DNA from 2 places in the Paenibacillus sp. FSL R5-0470 genome. Region 1 is predicted to be linked to the other one. Evidence: riboswitches for the same ligand, from Rfam matches in the RefSeq annotation. Region 1 holds a riboswitch; the other holds the start of a gene.
What was found. A riboswitch is a leader RNA that binds a small molecule or an ion and turns the genes downstream of it on or off. The one in region 1 is predicted to bind cyclic di-AMP.

Region 1 (8,483 bases):
TTCCTTCATAAAGATCAGCGTAGCGCCCATCAGAATGCTGTCAAACACGACGTGACTGAACATGACGGCAATAAATCCGTAACGAAGGAAAATATAGCTAAAGAGCAAACCAATCACGGTCAGCTCAATAGGACGGGAACTGATGGGGTAGATCGGATACAGCGTATGGCCAAACGCCCAAACCAGCGTGGTGATCAGGCAAGCAATGAACGTGCTTCGGAATACTTTTTTCAACATAGGAATTCCGAAAAAACGATAAATGGCTTCCTCGGATAAACCAGCGAGCCATGCAACGATGGGCAGCAGCCAAGCATATCTCATGTTGTAAGGAGATTGAGTAGCGTCAGTAGTGGACCAGTTCTGCAAGGTAAGTGATAATACGATGAACATAAGGGTCTGCACCCCTAGCAGCACGAATGCCCAGACGTATCCAGCCCGGATACTATCCAGAACATATTTTCCATAGCCAGGCTCTTTAGCACGAGGCCATGGGTTCATCCCCTCTTCTTTTTTCCATAGGCCGTCCCCTCCAACTAAAGAAAAATAGAGCAGGGAGGACATTAGGAGGCTATATAAGGCATAAATGATGAACATTATGACGGAAGTTATCTGAGCCTCGAGTCCTTCGCCTGAGGATTCAGGGAGCATATTATAGGTGCTGATCATCATGATTACAAAATAAGCTGAGCTTAGGAATATTCCACGCTTAAAGGAGGTATGTTCTCTTCTAAGTATGCTGTAGATGAGTGCCAGAATTCCTAAAGCTAAAGTAGGCAAACCGTAGCCGAATAAAGTAAACTTTTCCGCGAGAGAGGTCTGGTCCTTTACATAGGAGGTATGCCAGGCTGGAGCGGTGAATCCTGCTTTAAAGCTGGATACCTGTTCGCCAGTGAAATCGAAATAATAGTGTAGTAAGGATTCGCCGATCTGAACGGAACGATCTGTATACACGAGCCCGTAGTTTCCCGTATTCGATTCAATTTGCAGCTTGGCGGGATTTACATCCCATTCCTGAAGCCAGGGACGGGCAAGATTTTCTTTTTGTGTAAGTGATAAGGTAGTACCCTTGTCCTCTTCTTTTGCACTGGTGGATACATTGTTTGGTAATCCGGTACCTGATCCTTCTGCACCTTGTGTGAAAGCGACAACTCCACCAGTATACATATTGAGGTCAACAGAGATCAGTGGCTCTTGTTCCGCTGAAGGACTAAGTGTTACACGAAAGATGTCAAAAGGATATCGTTGATCCAATTTCTTTTTTGTATAGTCCTCCAAAAGCTTCTCGCGGGACATATAACCATAAAAGGAAGAGTCCGTATCGTACAGTACATTCCACTGATCGTTTGGTGCTTTGGTGTAGTTCAGCTTTTGTTCTGCGAATGATATGGCTTTGTCGCGGGCTTCCGCCTTACTGATGACAGTAGTATCTTCCCCGGCAGGGCTATTTAGCACCGAGGGAGCAATTTGAAACATAATAAATAGAATAAGACCGATAATGCCCGAGATGATGAGCCTCTTGGAGAGGGCACGTTGCTGTAAGGGCTGGCCAACGGGATTCATGTAACGCCTCCTTGTAAACTGACAATGTTATGTTCCATTATAGTATTAGTGCCATGATAGTTACAAAAATCATCGTATATTCTTTTTATGGGTAATAGAGATATTATAGAATAGGTAACTGAATATATACCATGAATTTAAGGTGATTCTTTCTTCATTTTTCATGAAAATCGATGCAATTGCAGGGAAAACACGGAAAAGTGATGAGAAAAGGCACTCTTAGTGGTACATCCTCTCCAAACCGCATTTTTCATATGAATCACCATTAATAGTGTCTTTGTGATTTATCGAAATAACATATATAATTTGTATGCAATTGTATATAGCCGAATTTCAGGTGAAAACGGGGGAACCATAAGAAGTAATGAAAAGATGAGTATACGCCATAGGCGTTGTCTTTATTCATCAGGGGTGAATTTCGTTCTAGGAACGAATAGGGCAGCCTGCACAGTCCGAATCCGTCAGCTAACCTCGTAGGCTAATTTACTGCAGGAACCAAGGGTAGCATTGGTTTTCCAGTGCTTTTTTTGTTGGAATTCTTTAAATTTTGATAAGAGGGTGAGCGTAGTGGCTTCACAGTTTCGCAGGGTTTCTGAATCAAAGTTCCTGAAGCTCTCTCCGCCTCAGATTATGGTGCTTGGTTTTGCATCGATCATTCTGATTGGAGCCTTGCTGCTAATGCTTCCCATTTCGAGTACCAGCGGGAATGCTGTTAGTTTTATTGATGCGTTGTTTACTGCAACATCGGCCACCTGTGTGACAGGACTTGTGGTGCTGGACACCGGGACGACATTCACCATTTTTGGGAAAACCGTAATTATGGTGCTTATCCAGGTGGGCGGCTTAGGGTTTATGACAATGGCGACCTTATTTGCCATGATGATGAAACGCAAAATTTCCTTGCGGGACAGACTGATCCTTCAGGAAGCAATGAACCAAGGCTCTATGGAGGGGATTGTTCGACTGATCCGGAGAGTACTTATTTATTCCTTGGTCATCGAAGGCTGTGCAGCGGTGCTTCTGTCCTTACGCTGGGCGTTTGATATGCCACTGGGAAAGGCCATTTATTTTGGAATATTTCATGCGGTGTCTATGTTTAATAATGCTGGATTTGATATTTTCGGGGATTTCCGGAGTTTAACCGATTATGTATATGACCCGCTAGTGAACATCGTGGTGATGTTTCTGATTGTCTCTGGCGGTATTGGTTTTATTGTCATGTCGGATCTGGTGGAGTTTCGTGTCAAACGTAAATTATCTTTGCATAGCAAAGTTGTACTCTCCACCACTGCAGGGCTTATTCTTATCGGCGCTTTGGTTATTTTTATATTTGAATTTACGAATCAGCGCACACTGGGGAATTTAAATTTCGGCGGCAAAATATTATCGGCATTCTTTCAGTCGGTATCGCCCCGAACCGCTGGCGCCAATACGGTGGATATTGCCGGACTACGGCAAGCCTCACAGTTCTTTATGGTTATTCTTATGTTTATTGGTGCATCTCCAGGATCAACAGGTGGCGGGGTCAAGACTACAACCTTTACGATTATGATTGGTGCAGTAATCGCGATGCTGCGCGGACGTGAAGATGTTGTACTGTTCCGTTACCGATTGGCGCAAGAGCGTATCTATAAAGCGTTGACGTTAACATTACTCGCTTTGCTATTGGTCCTCACGGTGTCGATGTTACTGTCCACAACAGAGGATAGTAATTTCTTAGCGATATTATTTGAGACGACCTCAGCTTTTGCCACGGTGGGACTAACCATGGGGCTGACACCTGAACTGTCTATCTTCGGCAAGATTCTGATCTGTCTGACCATGTTTGCAGGTCGGCTAGGTCCATTAACATTAGTGTATGCGCTTGGACCTAAACAGGGTAAACCATTGTATAAGCACCCAGAAGGTAAAATAATTATTGGATAGGAGTTAATCCGAAATGAAAGCACAGCAATTTGTAGTAATCGGTTTAGGCCGCTTTGGCTCAAGCCTTGCACTTGAGCTGATGGAAATGGGCTACGAGGTGCTCGGCATTGATCACCATGAGGAGCGTGTGGAGGAAATGAGCGATCACCTGACGCATGCGGTAGTGGCTGATGCTACAGATGAAGGAATTATGCGCTCGCTCGGCGTACGGAACTTTGACTGTGGGATTGTTGCGATTGGCGACAATATGGAACGAAGTATTCTGGCGGCGATTTTGTTAAAAGAGATTGGAGTCAAGCAAGTAGTAGCCAAGGCGATCTCGATCCTTCATGGTCGTGCGTTGTCCAGGCTGGGCGTGGACCGGGTTATTTTTCCGGAGCGGGATATGGGCATTCGTGTGGCACATCAGCTCGTGACACCCAATTTGCTGGATTATATTGAACTGTCCAAGGATTATAAAATCGTCGAGCTAACCGTTCCGTCTTGCATGAACGGGAAAAGCTTGTCAGATTTAAATACAAGAGCGAAATATGGCTGCAGTATTGTTGCCCTGAACCGGGAAAGTGGAATTATAGTGGCTCCAACGGCACATGATCATTTGAGTGAGGGCGACGTTATGGTACTCATTGGTTCTAATGAAAGTATTGATCGATTTGAGGATGAAGTTGTAAACCAAGATTAAATAGATAAGCCCTCCGTCCTTTACATGGGACGGAGGGCTTTTTTAATTAAGGCTGCACGCAGAGGTATGTACTATTTCTCTCGTTCCGTTAGAAACATCTCTTCTGTGACCTGCACGAGGCTGCGGGCCGCTGTGCTCAGGCTCCCATCGTCACGGTAAATCAGGCAGGTAGTTCGCTGAGTCTGCTCCAGCTCCTTAATATGCAGAGAGACCAGCCCACCGCCGTTTAACAGCTGCGGACGCAGATAAGACTTGGGCAGTAACGCTGCCACATTGACTGTCGGCAGCAGCCGCACGATGGCTTCGAATGAGTCAATCTCCATCCGAACGTCTGGATCAATTCCACAGCGCTGGAACAGATCGTCTGTTAGACGTCGGTACCAGGTGCCTTTGGAGAACAGGATCATAGGCAGTCGGGACAGATCATCCATGGTTAGCTTGGTAGATTGATTCAGAGGATGATGCTCAGAAACAACCAGTCGAAGTTGATCCTCAAACAGAGAAATGCAGCGCAGTCCAGGTTCTTGAATAGAGGAAGCGATCAGACCTATATCTGACTTTCCTTCACTGACAGAGGAGACAATTTCATGTGTTCGGCCTGTGATTAGCTTCAGCTCCGCAGTTGGGTATTTCTCCATATATGCGTTAACTAGTGGAGGCAGAGTGGTCTGCAGTGAGGTAAGTGACGCCCCTAAGGTGACGAGCTTAGGCTCGCCTTCTTTGTATTTAGACAAAGCCTCCAGAAATTTAGAGCGCTGCTGCCGTTGTTCAAGTGCGTAGGAATAAGTAAGACGCCCAACCTCGGTTAACTCCAGTCGCTTGCCATAACGATTAAATAGCGCGACACCCAGTCGTTCTTCCAGCTTGGAGATTTTACGAGATAGGGCAGGTTGGGACAGATTGAGCTGGCGGGAGGCCCGATTCAAGCTGGAGTGCTCCACAACCGCTGCAAAAACATCTAAATCGTCAAACATATTTATGTTCCTCTCGTAGTGCAATCTATAAACAGTAGTGACGAAATTCATAGCCATGAAGACAATACTTCTTGCTCCATAAGGAAATAAAAGATTTGTCGGAAAATGTTGTTTCTCTAAATGAGAATTATTATCATATAAAATCTATTCTTATGCGTTTATTGTATAACGTTTAATAATTAGATTGCAATTCCCTTATAAGGGAAAAAGGAGTAACATGAAAAGTGACACAAGATATTCACATTTTGTGAAAAAGAAAACAAAGTCCGGGAAACCAAGGATAGCGGTAAATATAGACGTTTTGTCATGACATAGTCTACGTTATCCTGTGTCAAATGTAGTTCCGGCGGTGAATACACAATAATGAAAACGCTGTTTTAATCGGAAAGGGGTTACTTTGTATGAAAGGATTTTATTCCAGAAAGATTCATTCCTTGCTAGGCGTTATCCCGCTTGGAGCTTTCTTCATTGAGCACATGATGACGAATTTTGCGGCTGTAGAGGGTGGCGCTTCCGGTTTCACTGACAGCGTGATATGGCTGAACAGCCTGCCGCTTGTCTTCTTCCTGGAATTGTTCGGTATATGGCTACCTCTGCTGTACCATGGCGTATATGGACTGTATATTGCCTATCAATCCAAGCCGAACTTGAACCGTTTCAACATTGAAAGAAACTGGCGTTATACGCTGCAACGTATTACAGGAATTATTACCTTTATCTTTATAGTCTGGCATTTGTTCCAAACCCGGGTTCAGGTGGCAGTTGGTAGTGTAGAGCATGAAGAGCTGGGCGGTCTGATGCATGATATCGTGACTCAACCACTGATGTTGACACTGTACATTATCGGTATCGTTGCAGCATGCTTTCACTTCTCAAACGGCCTATGGTCTTTCTTGATCAGCTGGGGAATCACGGTAGGACCTCGTTCACAGCGGGTATCCTCTTACCTTTGTCTCGGTATATTTGTTCTTGTAACGTTTATGTTCCTCATTTCACTAGTCACTTTCCGTGATGCTGAATTTCAAACCGCAGCTTCTATAGCTCAGTCCATAAAGACTTTCATCTAAGTAATTATCCTCTCAGGACTAGATTCCAGAATCCTTTCTGATATTTTCAATAAAGGGAGTGAACTATCATGGCAACAGCAAATATCATTATCGTGGGTGGCGGTCTGGCCGGCCTGATGGCTACCATCAAGGCAGCGGAGTCCGGTGCGCATGTTCAATTATTCTCATTAGTGCCGGTAAAAAGATCACACTCCGTTTGTGCGCAAGGCGGCATCAACGGCGCGGTAAATACGAAAGGGGAGGGCGACTCTCCTTGGGAGCACTTCGACGATACCGTTTACGGCGGTGACTTCCTGGCGAATCAGCCACCGGTCAAGGCGATGTGTGAAGCAGCACCGGGTATCATCCACCTTATGGACCGGATGGGCGTAATGTTCAACCGCACACCTGAGGGATTACTCGACTTCCGTCGTTTCGGCGGAACGAAGCGTCACCGCACTGCATTTGCTGGCGCAACGACAGGCCAACAGCTTTTGTATGCGCTGGATGAGCAAGTGCGCCGCTGGGAGTCCGAAGGTCTTGTAACGAAACGTGAGAACTGGGAGTTCCTCTCGGCCATCGTTGACGACGAAGGTGTATGCCGCGGCATAAGTGCCCAGAATCTCAAGACGATGGAGATTGAGACTTTTCCTGCAGACGCTGTTATTTTGGCTAGCGGCGGGCCTGGTATTATTTTTGGTAAAACAACGAACTCCGTAATTAATACGGGCACAGCAGCAAGTGCGGTGTACCAACAGGGCGTACATTATGCCAACGGAGAATTTATACAGATTCACCCAACGGCTATTCCAGGAGATGACAAGCTCCGCTTAATGTCGGAATCAGCACGTGGTGAAGGCGGCCGCATCTGGACTTATAAAGATGGAAAGCCGTGGTATTTCCTTGAAGAGAAATATCCAGCCTATGGTAACTTGGTGCCGCGCGATATTGCTACACGTGAGATTTTTAATGTGTGTGTGGATCAAGGGCTGGGCATTAACGGTGAGAACATGGTGTATTTGGATCTCTCTCACAAGGACCCGAAAGAGCTGGACGTGAAGCTTGGCGGGATTATTGAAATTTACGAAAAATTCATGGGGGATGACCCTCGTAAAATACCGATGAAAATCTTCCCGGCTGTGCACTATTCCATGGGCGGTATGTGGGTTGATTACAACCAAATGACAAACATTCCTGGTCTGTTTGCGGCAGGCGAATGTGAATATCAATATCATGGAGCGAATCGTCTAGGCGCTAACTCTCTGGTATCTGCCATTTACGGTGGTATGGTTGCTGGACCAAAGGCTGTTGAATACATTAAAGGTCTGAAGAAATCGTCACAAGATATCTCTTCTTCTGTCTATGATAGCTTCCACAAAAAGCAGACGGACAAATATGAGTCTCTGCTAGCGATGTCAGGTACAGAGAATGCTTATGTGATTCACAAGGAACTGGGTGAATGGATGACCGCCAATATGACGGTTGTACGGCACAATCCGAAGCTGGAAGCGACCATTGGCAAAATCAAAGAGCTTAAAGAACGCTATCGCAATATCAATATGAACGATACGTCACGCTGGAATAACCAAGGTGTAGCTTTCACCCGTCAGCTATGGAACATGCTGGAGCTGTCCGAAGCGATGACACTGGGAGCGCTTATGCGCAATGAGAGCCGCGGCGCTCATTACAAGCCGGAATTCCCGGATCGTAATGATGAGGAATTCTTGAAGACCACGAAAGCAGCCTGGACTGCAGACGGTCCGCAAATCTCTTACGACGAAGTCGATGTCTCACTGATCCCTCCACGGGTCCGTGATTATTCGAAGGATTAATCTTTCCAGCAGTGAAACAGCTTGCGAGGCAAGCTTAATGAAATAAAATTAGGCAATTTGAGGAGGGAACCATTATGGCGGAAACTGCTACAGCTCCCAAAAACGTAAAGTTTATCATCACCCGCCAGGACGATCCACAAAGCTCATCTTATGTTGAGGAATTTGAGCTCCCTTATCGTCCGGGTATGAATGTAATCAGTGCTTTGATGGAAATTCAGCGTAACCCTGTGAATGCCAAAGGTGACAGCACCGTTCCGGTATGCTGGGATTCCAACTGTCTAGAAGAAGTATGCGGAGCTTGCTCGATGGTGATCAACGGCAAACCTCGCCAAGCCTGCGCAGCGCTTATAGACAATCTGGAACAACCTGTACGCATTGAGCCAATGAAGACATTTCCGGTGGTGCGTGACTTAGTGATTGACCGTACCCGGATGTTCAACGCACTGAAACGAGTAAAGGCCTG
Region 2 (8,483 bases), 130 kb from region 1:
GGAGCAGGGGCAACTGGAGCGACAGGCGCGACAGGTACTGCCGGGCTGGCTGGCGCAACGGGCGCTACAGGTACAGCTGGAATTGCTGGGCCGACGGGTGCGACAGGTACTGCCGGGCTGGCTGGAGCTACGGGGGTTACGGGTACTGCCGGACTTGCTGGACCGACAGGCGCTACAGGTACTGCTGGAATTGCTGGACCGACAGGCGCTACAGGTACAGCTGGAATCGCTGGACCGACAGGCGCTACAGGTACAGCTGGAATCGCTGGACCGACAGGCGCTACAGGTACTGCGGGGCTGGCTGGCGCGACGGGTGCGACAGGTACTGCTGGAATTGCTGGGCCGACGGGTGCGACAGGTACTGCCGGGCTTGTTGGAGCTACGGGGGTTACGGGTACTGCCGGACTTGCTGGACCGACGGGGGCTACGGGTACTGCCGGGCTTGCTGGACCGACGGGGGCTACCGGAGTTACAGGAGTTACTGGGGCAACCGGTGATGGCGCAATCATTCCACTGGCATCTGGTGGACCAATTATTATGACCACGGTTTTAGGTGGTTTGGTGGGAACAACAAGCCTTATAGGCTTCGGAAGTTCAGCCACAGGCATTTCTCTTGTTGGTGGAAATATAGATTTGACAGGTACTGTTCTTGGACCTCTTATCAACTTTGCAATGTCCGTTCCTCGTTCAGGAGTGATAACATCTATTGCTGCATACTTCAGTAATACCATTGCTTTATCGCTTCTTGGTACTACGATAAATGTAACAGCGCAATTGTACCAATCGGCCACACCAAATAACACATTTACTCCTATTCCAGGTGCAATAGTACCACTTCCATCTATCACTGGTACTATTAATTTAGGAACTTTTGTCAGCGGAATTACGAATGGTATCAATTTTGCTGTAACACCGCAGACACGTCTTCTTATGGTATTCTCAGCCACTGCTACAGGTCTTACCCTTGTAAATACAGTCACTGGTTATGCAAGCGCAGGCTTTACTATTGTATAATCACTAACACAAACAAAAGCATCTGCCCTCCCCACTAAAGGAGTAACAGATGCTTTTGTTATAATATTCGATTAAAATTTCTTAATCTTTCGATCCGGAGAGACGATATTGAGCAAACTTAGCTATCCCTGGCAATCCACTCACAACAAATACTCTTTCAGCTTACCGATAACCTCATCGATCTCCGCTTTAGTCGTATACCGTCCCACACTAAAACGAACCGCTCCCTGCCCAATACTTGCTGAGACATTCATTGCCTTTAGAACAGGTGAAATCAATGTTTCTCCAGAATGACAAGCTGAGCCTGTTGAGGCAGCCACATCTTCCAGCGAAGCAATCACTTCGTGACCCACCGCTCCAAGAAAACTAACGTTAAGCGTGTTGGGCAATCGCTTATGCCTATGACCATTCAGGTGAATTCTGTCGCCAAATGCCTTCTGCAATCTATCGTAGAAATAATCCGCTACTTCTTTCACACGCTCTCTGGATGCAGAGTCCGAAGCAAGCTCACAGGCTTTTCCTAATCCAATAATATAAGGGGTGTTTTCCGTTCCGGCACGTCTCCCCTGCTCATGCCCTGCTCCGTGAATTAATGGCTCGATGTGAATGCCCTCTCGGATGTACAATGCTCCAATCCCTTTTGGCGCATATAATTTATGGCCTGCCAGCGTTAGAAAATCCACCCCTAACTCAGCCACATCAAGCTCTACTTTTCCAGCGGACTGCGAAGCATCGGTATGTACAAGGACACCCCGTTCATGGCAGACCTCAGCTATTTCTTTGATCGGCTGAATCGTGCCCGTTTCGTTATTAGAGTGCATAATGGAGACTAGTATAGTTTGGTCTGTAAGCTGATTTTTCACATCATCTACCTGCACCGTTCCATACGCGTCAACAGGTACATAAGTAATCGTGTAGCCCAACTGCTCCAGATACTGACACGGTTTAATTACCGCAGGATGCTCCACAGCAGACACAATAATGTGATTGCCTTTATGTCGATACGTTTGGGCGACGCCCTTGATAACGGTATTATTCGACTCGCTGCCCCCGCTTGTAAAAAGCACCTCACCCGGCGTACAATTCAGGAAATTAGCCACCTGTGTTCTTGCTCGCTCGATTCCGACTTTAGCTTTTTGTCCCAAAGAATGACTGCTTGAAGGATTGCCAAAATGACCATAAAGATAAGGAATCATAACCTCTGCTACTTCCTTATCTACAGGTGTTGTAGCGTTATAGTCTAAATAGATCATTTGTTAAGCCGAGCCTCCTCTAAACCCCTCATACTTTACGATACCTAAAGCTTATACCTTCTGATTACTCAAAAAAGAGATTACCGCAGCCTCAGCTTCATCCAAATTGTTCACCTTAAAGGTAACTCTCTCAATGCCTTCATACTGAGTAGACGTATAATCGTATTTAGGATCATAGTAGTATTCTAACAGCAGCGCAACAGCCTCTCCGAACATATCAGCTTGCAAGCAACGCTCGATTTCCGCCGCAATGGGGATATGAATTCGTGATTTGATACTTCGAAATGCTGAAATGCACTGTTCTTTATATTCTTCTGGTCGATAATCCTCAAGGATTTGCTGCACTCTGGCTTGTAGTGGCATCTCAATCCAAATTTGTGTTCCAATCTCTTTCTGCTCGGCCATGAATGGGGGCATTACGACCTTCCCAATCTTTTTGCTCTCCGCTTCAAACAGTACATAAGGAGCATCCCCAAGCTTAATTAATTCCTCCATAAGAAGACTATCGAACGTTTTTTGATTGTTTGCATGAAGTCCGATCTCGCCAAAGATAGAACCGCGGTGACCTGCCATTCCTTCCAAATCCAAAACAGGATAGCTCTGTGCCTTCAGGCGGTGCAGCAGGTTTGTTTTACCTGTACCCGTATTTCCATGAATGACATAAGGCTTCGCCTTGAATTCATAGGACTCCAGTTCATCGAGTACCCATTTACGGTAAGCTTTATAGCCGCCAATCAATCGGTAAGCGTGAATATCCATTAAAGAAAGTACGGTCGCAGTTGTACGGCTGCGCATACCTCCCCTCCAGCAGAATACAGCCTTGTCCCCTTGAATCGCAGCAAATTCTTTGACAAAGGAAGGTAGCTTCGCAGCAGCAATCTCCAAACCGCGTTCTTTCGCAGCCTGCACACTTGTCTGTTTATACAATGTACCTACTTCAGCCCGTTCCTCATCATCAAAAAAGGGAATATTCAAGCTATCCGGCAGCGTTGCATCTTTATATTCAGAAGGAGATCGAACGTCGATAACGGTGATCTGCTTCTTATTCTTTAACACTCTTAGTTCTTCCAATGTAATATCCTGAAACAATGCGCTCTCTCCTCTGGTGGCTAACTTCTTAGGTCGCCTCTAAGCTGAACTCCAGCGTTATTGCGCAGCTATAACTGCAATCTGACCCGGATGCTCTTCCGTTACCTCTCCGATCAATGCTGCTTCTACACCTGCATCTACTAACTCTTTTAGCAAATCCTCACTTTGTTCAGGAGCAACAGAGATCAGCAATCCACCGGAAGTCACAGCATCACACAGAATATAGCGGCTTAATTGGTCCATCTCTTCCGGATAAAGAATACTGCCCTCCAAATGGGCAAAGTTATTCTTAGTGCCGCCTGGAACAAAGCCCTGCTCCGCGAGCTCTCTTACTCTTGGCAGCATCGGTACATCGCCTTGACGAATAATCAGTCCGTGATTGCTCCCTTTTGCCATTTCCGAGGCATGTCCAAGCAACCCGAATCCGGTAACATCTGTACAAGCATGTACATCATAGGGCTCCATGATTTCAGCCGCTTTTTTATTCAATGTAGACATGACTGTCGTAAGGCGTGTAGTTTCTTCTGGGGATAGCTGATCCTTTTTAATAGAAGTCGTTAAGATGCCCACACCGATAGGTTTAGTCAAAATCAGCTTGTCTCCTGCCTGCGCACCTGCATTCGTTCTTACTTTGTCCGGATGCACAAGGCCCGTAACGGCCAATCCAAATTTAGGCTCTTTATCGTCGATGGAATGTCCGCCCACAAGCGTTGCTCCTGCTTCCTGCACTTTATCTGCTGCACCGCGCAAAATGTCACCGAGAATGCTTTTGTCCAAAACAGAAATAGGGAAGGCCACAATATTAAGCACTGTAAGCGGCTTGCCGCCCATAGCATAAATATCACTTAACGCATTAGCTGCTGCAATTTGCCCAAAGGAATAAGGGTCGTCCACGATCGGCGTGAAAAAATCAACAGTTTGCACTAACGCTAGATCATCACTTAATCGATATACCCCAGCGTCATCACTGGTATCCAGACCTACAAGTAGATCCGGATTAGGAACGGTTGGTGGTAGACTGCGAATAACCTGCATGAGATCGGCGGGACCGATTTTGCAGCCGCAGCCCCCTTTTGAAGATAATGAGGTCAATTTTATGGTTTCGGCTTGAGACATCATGACTCAGCTCCTTTAGATAGTTAATATCGAATATCTTTAATCTTACATCAGTAGACAGCATTGTACAAAATACAGACATACAGAAGAACGCCCCGTAGCCAGTACATACTCCCCGGCTATGGGACGCCTCTCATTTCTCACTTACCACTAAGATCAACTAATCTGCTGAGTTTCCTGCTGTTTCTCCAAAAACCGCTGAAGTATAGCATTAAATTTCTCCGGCTGACACAGATTACTAGGATCTAATGCGTTAGGGATGATCACTAACTGAGCATGTGGCAGCTGAGACACCATATCCTTCATACAATTAACTCCAAATTCACTAAAGTCACCTACAATACATAAGGCGGGACGCTTAAAAGACTTTAAGCATCTAGTGTAATCCACATGGCTCGTAGCCAGCCTTTGCCGATACAATTCCCGTGGACGTTTATCGAGAAGTCCTCTTCTAATCTCGTTATAAGCCAGATTCCAGCGTTCCCGGTACATCATACGAATCGAAGGAAGTACAAGCTCACTTGGAGCGTAATACATTAACCAGCTACAATAAGCAGCCATAAGCTGGATTTTACCGATTATCGTTGACGCCTGACTTCTACAAAAGCTATCCGCGACAACAATCGCTTTTACTCGCTCTGGATATTGTTTCGCAATATGTTGAACGACAAGCCCCCCATAGGCACTCCCAACAAAAACAGCCTCACGAATACCCAAATCATTTAATAGCATTATTATATCTAGACATTGGGTTTCAATAATCTCGTTTGGGGCCTGCAGTAATTCACCTGATTTGCCATTCCCCCGTAAATCACACAGAATCACTTTATATTTATCAGAAAAATACTCTAATTGTGGCTTGAACATACTATGTGTTAATCCATGTCCATGGATAAACACAACCGGAGCCCCTGTTCCATTGATTTCGTAATAGAGCGAAGTTCCATTCAGTTTAGCAATAGGCAAAGTTAACACCTCTTTCATAGATAGGTTCTACAACTATATCTGCTTTTTAACGCAGCAAAAAACCACAGAGGGATTCTCTGTGGCTATTCATCATCAAATACGCCATTCATCCTCTCTCCATACGCTTACGAGGTTAGCTGTCGGATTCGGGCAGTGAGAGTTGCCCTACCTGCATGGATGCATTTATGCATCTGGAACAGGATTCACCCCATAACTAGTACCGATTGTTACACTGGTTCCCAGTTGTTGGTTCCCCCGCTTTCCTTAACGGAAATTAAGCGGACTTCTTATGTAATTGTCAGTTATGTGATGAATCATACTCCGTGTAAGGTTTCTTGTAAAGTTGAGCCGTGGGCAAAATAATGTTGAAAGCCATGCTTTTCATTTCATATTGAGCATACACTTCGTTTTCTCTTTCTTTTGCTCTTGTTTACTCAATATATCTAAAAAAAGCCGAGCGGCCATCAGAGATCAATCCCTGAACTACTCGGCTTCGTTATACAATCATATGGCTACAACAGATCGGCGTTTTTCAATGCATGCTCCCAGCTCGGAAAAAAGAACAGCGCACTTCTCATAAGATCAGGATCGCTTTGCTTCACTTGTTTTTTGCTGATCGAGCTTCCATCGGTTTGAAGCTTTTTGATACGACTTAACACTTCATCAGCCTCCAAAGGAATTTCCATTGAAACACTCCTTTCTCAGTGACCTGGTTTCCAATCATTTTCTCCATAATATGCAAATTTATTCTTCATTTCGGTTTATACGAATTAAACCAGCTGATAGACCGGTTGTTCAGCAATAAAATAAGTAGGAATCATTGGGTATTTCTGTGCCAGAACTTCAGCTAAATATTTCATTCCTGGAGCTTCACTTTCCGCATGTCCTAACATAATCAGTGCTTTTGATCTGCCTTGGTGGACAGCATCCCTCACATATTCTGGAGTTTCCCATTCGGGGCCCTCGCCAGCAATAATTAAATCAAGATTATGCTGATTAAAAAGAGGAATAGCCATCGTCCCACCTCCTCTGTAACCTACTAATATCCCCACATGTCTGCATATCTGGGATACGTCTCCGGCAGCACGTAAATAGGAGATGCCTAGCTTTCTTTTTATATACTGTGCCGCTTCACTTACCGTCATAGCTGGAATCGATAGGATTGTAGCAGTCGATTGCTGCTCAACCACATAGGCTGACCATTCAAGCTCTCGTAGCAAGCCCACCATGATCCCGTCTGGTTGATGCCTATGCCAATAATCATGATAACGAAAAATAGCCAGTTCAGAACGCTCGATTAAACTCAGTTTCGCAAGATAAATAGGGTCATCCTCTAACCACTCACTCGTCTCATGATGACTGTAAAACACACCTTCATGTGTGATCAACAAATTGGCGTTCATAGCAACCGCTCGCTCCACAACATATTGCGTAGCGCAAAATGCCGTAACCATCCCTGTAATCACCATTTCCGGATTTCCCGGCTTAAGAGTATCCACAGTCCCATCTATCTGTTCCATGGCTCCTATTAAATCTTCCAGAATCCTTCTAATTGTCACGCTCACTTTAATCCGCCCTCTGAGATCTATTCTACTAATCTATCAACGTATAAATAACCCACCCTTAATCGATATAAGGACGGGTTCACAGTTCATTATTTGAGCAGCTTGCCCACTCTATGATTTCGTGGCAGAGGTGATAATTTGATGGAAAGCTGGCTTCGGCTTATGCCCTTCATCGAATAGGAACGGCCAGTTCTTCCGCCCACGAACAGGGAAATCATCCAGCCAGGTATAGTCATCCGCTGCTCCCCAGAACGTAACCGAACTAATCACGTCCCGGTATTCTCTCAGCAGTGCGAACATCGCTTCATATCGATCTGCTTGAAGCTCGAGCAGCTCAGCAGGTACTGTCTTTAAGTCCATTCGTTTGTCATCGAAACGGAACATGGATACATCCAGCTCTGTCAGTTGGAGCTGAAGTCCTAACGATGCATATTTTTCGATCGCTGCACGAATTTCATCCAGACTAGGATCGTATAAATTCCAGTGTGCCTGCAATCCGACGCCATGGATCGGCACGCCTTGTTCCAATAGCGACTTCACCAGTTTATAGATTTTGTCACGCTTTAATGGATGGGATTCGTTATAGTCATTGTAGAATAATAATGCCTTAGGGTCAGCTTCATTGGCGAATTCAAACGCTTTGGCGATAAAATCCGGGCCAACAATGTCGAGCCACTTCGAATGGCGAAGAAGCTCTTCTCCTTCATCGGCTATAACTTCATTGACAACATCCCAAGCATAAATATCATCCTTATAACGTCCTACAACGGTCTGAATATGTGATTTGACTCGTGCAAGCAGAATCTCTTTGCTTACAGGTCCTCCGCCCTTATCCTCAAACAGCCAGTCCGTTGTCTGGTTGTGCCAAATCAAGGTATGTCCGCGCATCGCCATATGATGTTCCCTGGCGAAGGCAACCAGCTGGTCTGCTGCCCTAAAGTTATAAGTGTCCTCAAGTGGATGCAGACTTTCAAATTTCATCTCGTTCTCAGCGGTAATACTGTTGAAATGATAAGCAAGCAAATGCTCCTGTGATTGGATAGTTAATGGGTTGACGGCTGCGCCAATCTTGAAATCCTCTGCGAACACTGTCTTTAGTGCAGGCTCTGTAAAATCACTAGCTTGTCTCAACAAGTTCCCTCCTAACAAACGCTATTCATTATGACCGATAATCGAACCAATCAAAGTGGGCAGGTACCTCAGCTACTTTACCATGACCTGTCGCATATAAACCGATAAGAACACCTGTAAATCCATTTCCTTTTACGGCCTGTGGGGATAATGGGTATGCTGCCGCTGTAGATAGCTTATTCCATTGCTGCCCATCCAAGGAGAACAATAAGGTGTATTCGGTAAGCTCCGCCTGTATTTTCAGATAAATTCGCTCAGCTGTAATTGGTACTTCTGCTTCTACACGGGTTATTCCATCAATAGTTAATTGTGCTGCAATGACTCTGTGGCCAACTTTTTGCACCAAGCC

Region 2: it holds a riboswitch for cyclic di-AMP, as region 1 does, so the genes downstream of both, MKY99_RS25870 (alpha/beta hydrolase) here and MKY99_RS25360 (TrkH family potassium uptake protein) in region 1, are expected to answer to the same signal.

What each region holds. Positions count from the first base shown of each region.
Region 1 is NZ_CP150238.1:5,737,980-5,746,462, reverse strand. It holds gene MKY99_RS25365 (CPBP family intramembrane glutamic endopeptidase) at 1-1,560, opposite strand, end outside; cyclic di-AMP (ydaO/yuaA leader) riboswitch at 1,875-2,054, shown strand; gene MKY99_RS25360 (TrkH family potassium uptake protein) at 2,191-3,486, shown strand; gene MKY99_RS25355 (TrkA family potassium uptake protein) at 3,500-4,168, shown strand; gene MKY99_RS25350 (LysR family transcriptional regulator) at 4,240-5,142, opposite strand; gene MKY99_RS25345 (succinate dehydrogenase cytochrome b558 subunit) at 5,544-6,209, shown strand; gene sdhA (succinate dehydrogenase flavoprotein subunit) at 6,278-8,020, shown strand; gene sdhB (succinate dehydrogenase iron-sulfur subunit) at 8,095-8,483, shown strand, end outside.
Region 2 is NZ_CP150238.1:5,865,198-5,873,680, forward strand. It holds gene MKY99_RS25850 (exosporium glycoprotein BclB-related protein) at 1-1,014, shown strand, start outside; gene MKY99_RS25855 (cysteine desulfurase family protein) at 1,155-2,267, opposite strand; gene mnmH (tRNA 2-selenouridine(34) synthase MnmH) at 2,319-3,356, opposite strand; gene selD (selenide, water dikinase SelD) at 3,414-4,472, opposite strand; gene MKY99_RS25870 (alpha/beta hydrolase) at 4,629-5,438, opposite strand; cyclic di-AMP (ydaO/yuaA leader) riboswitch at 5,545-5,729, opposite strand; gene MKY99_RS25875 (hypothetical protein) at 5,951-6,124, opposite strand; gene MKY99_RS25880 (Nif3-like dinuclear metal center hexameric protein) at 6,209-7,003, opposite strand; gene MKY99_RS25885 (endo-1,4-beta-xylanase) at 7,115-8,134, opposite strand; gene MKY99_RS25890 (glycoside hydrolase family 43 protein) at 8,163-8,483, opposite strand, start outside.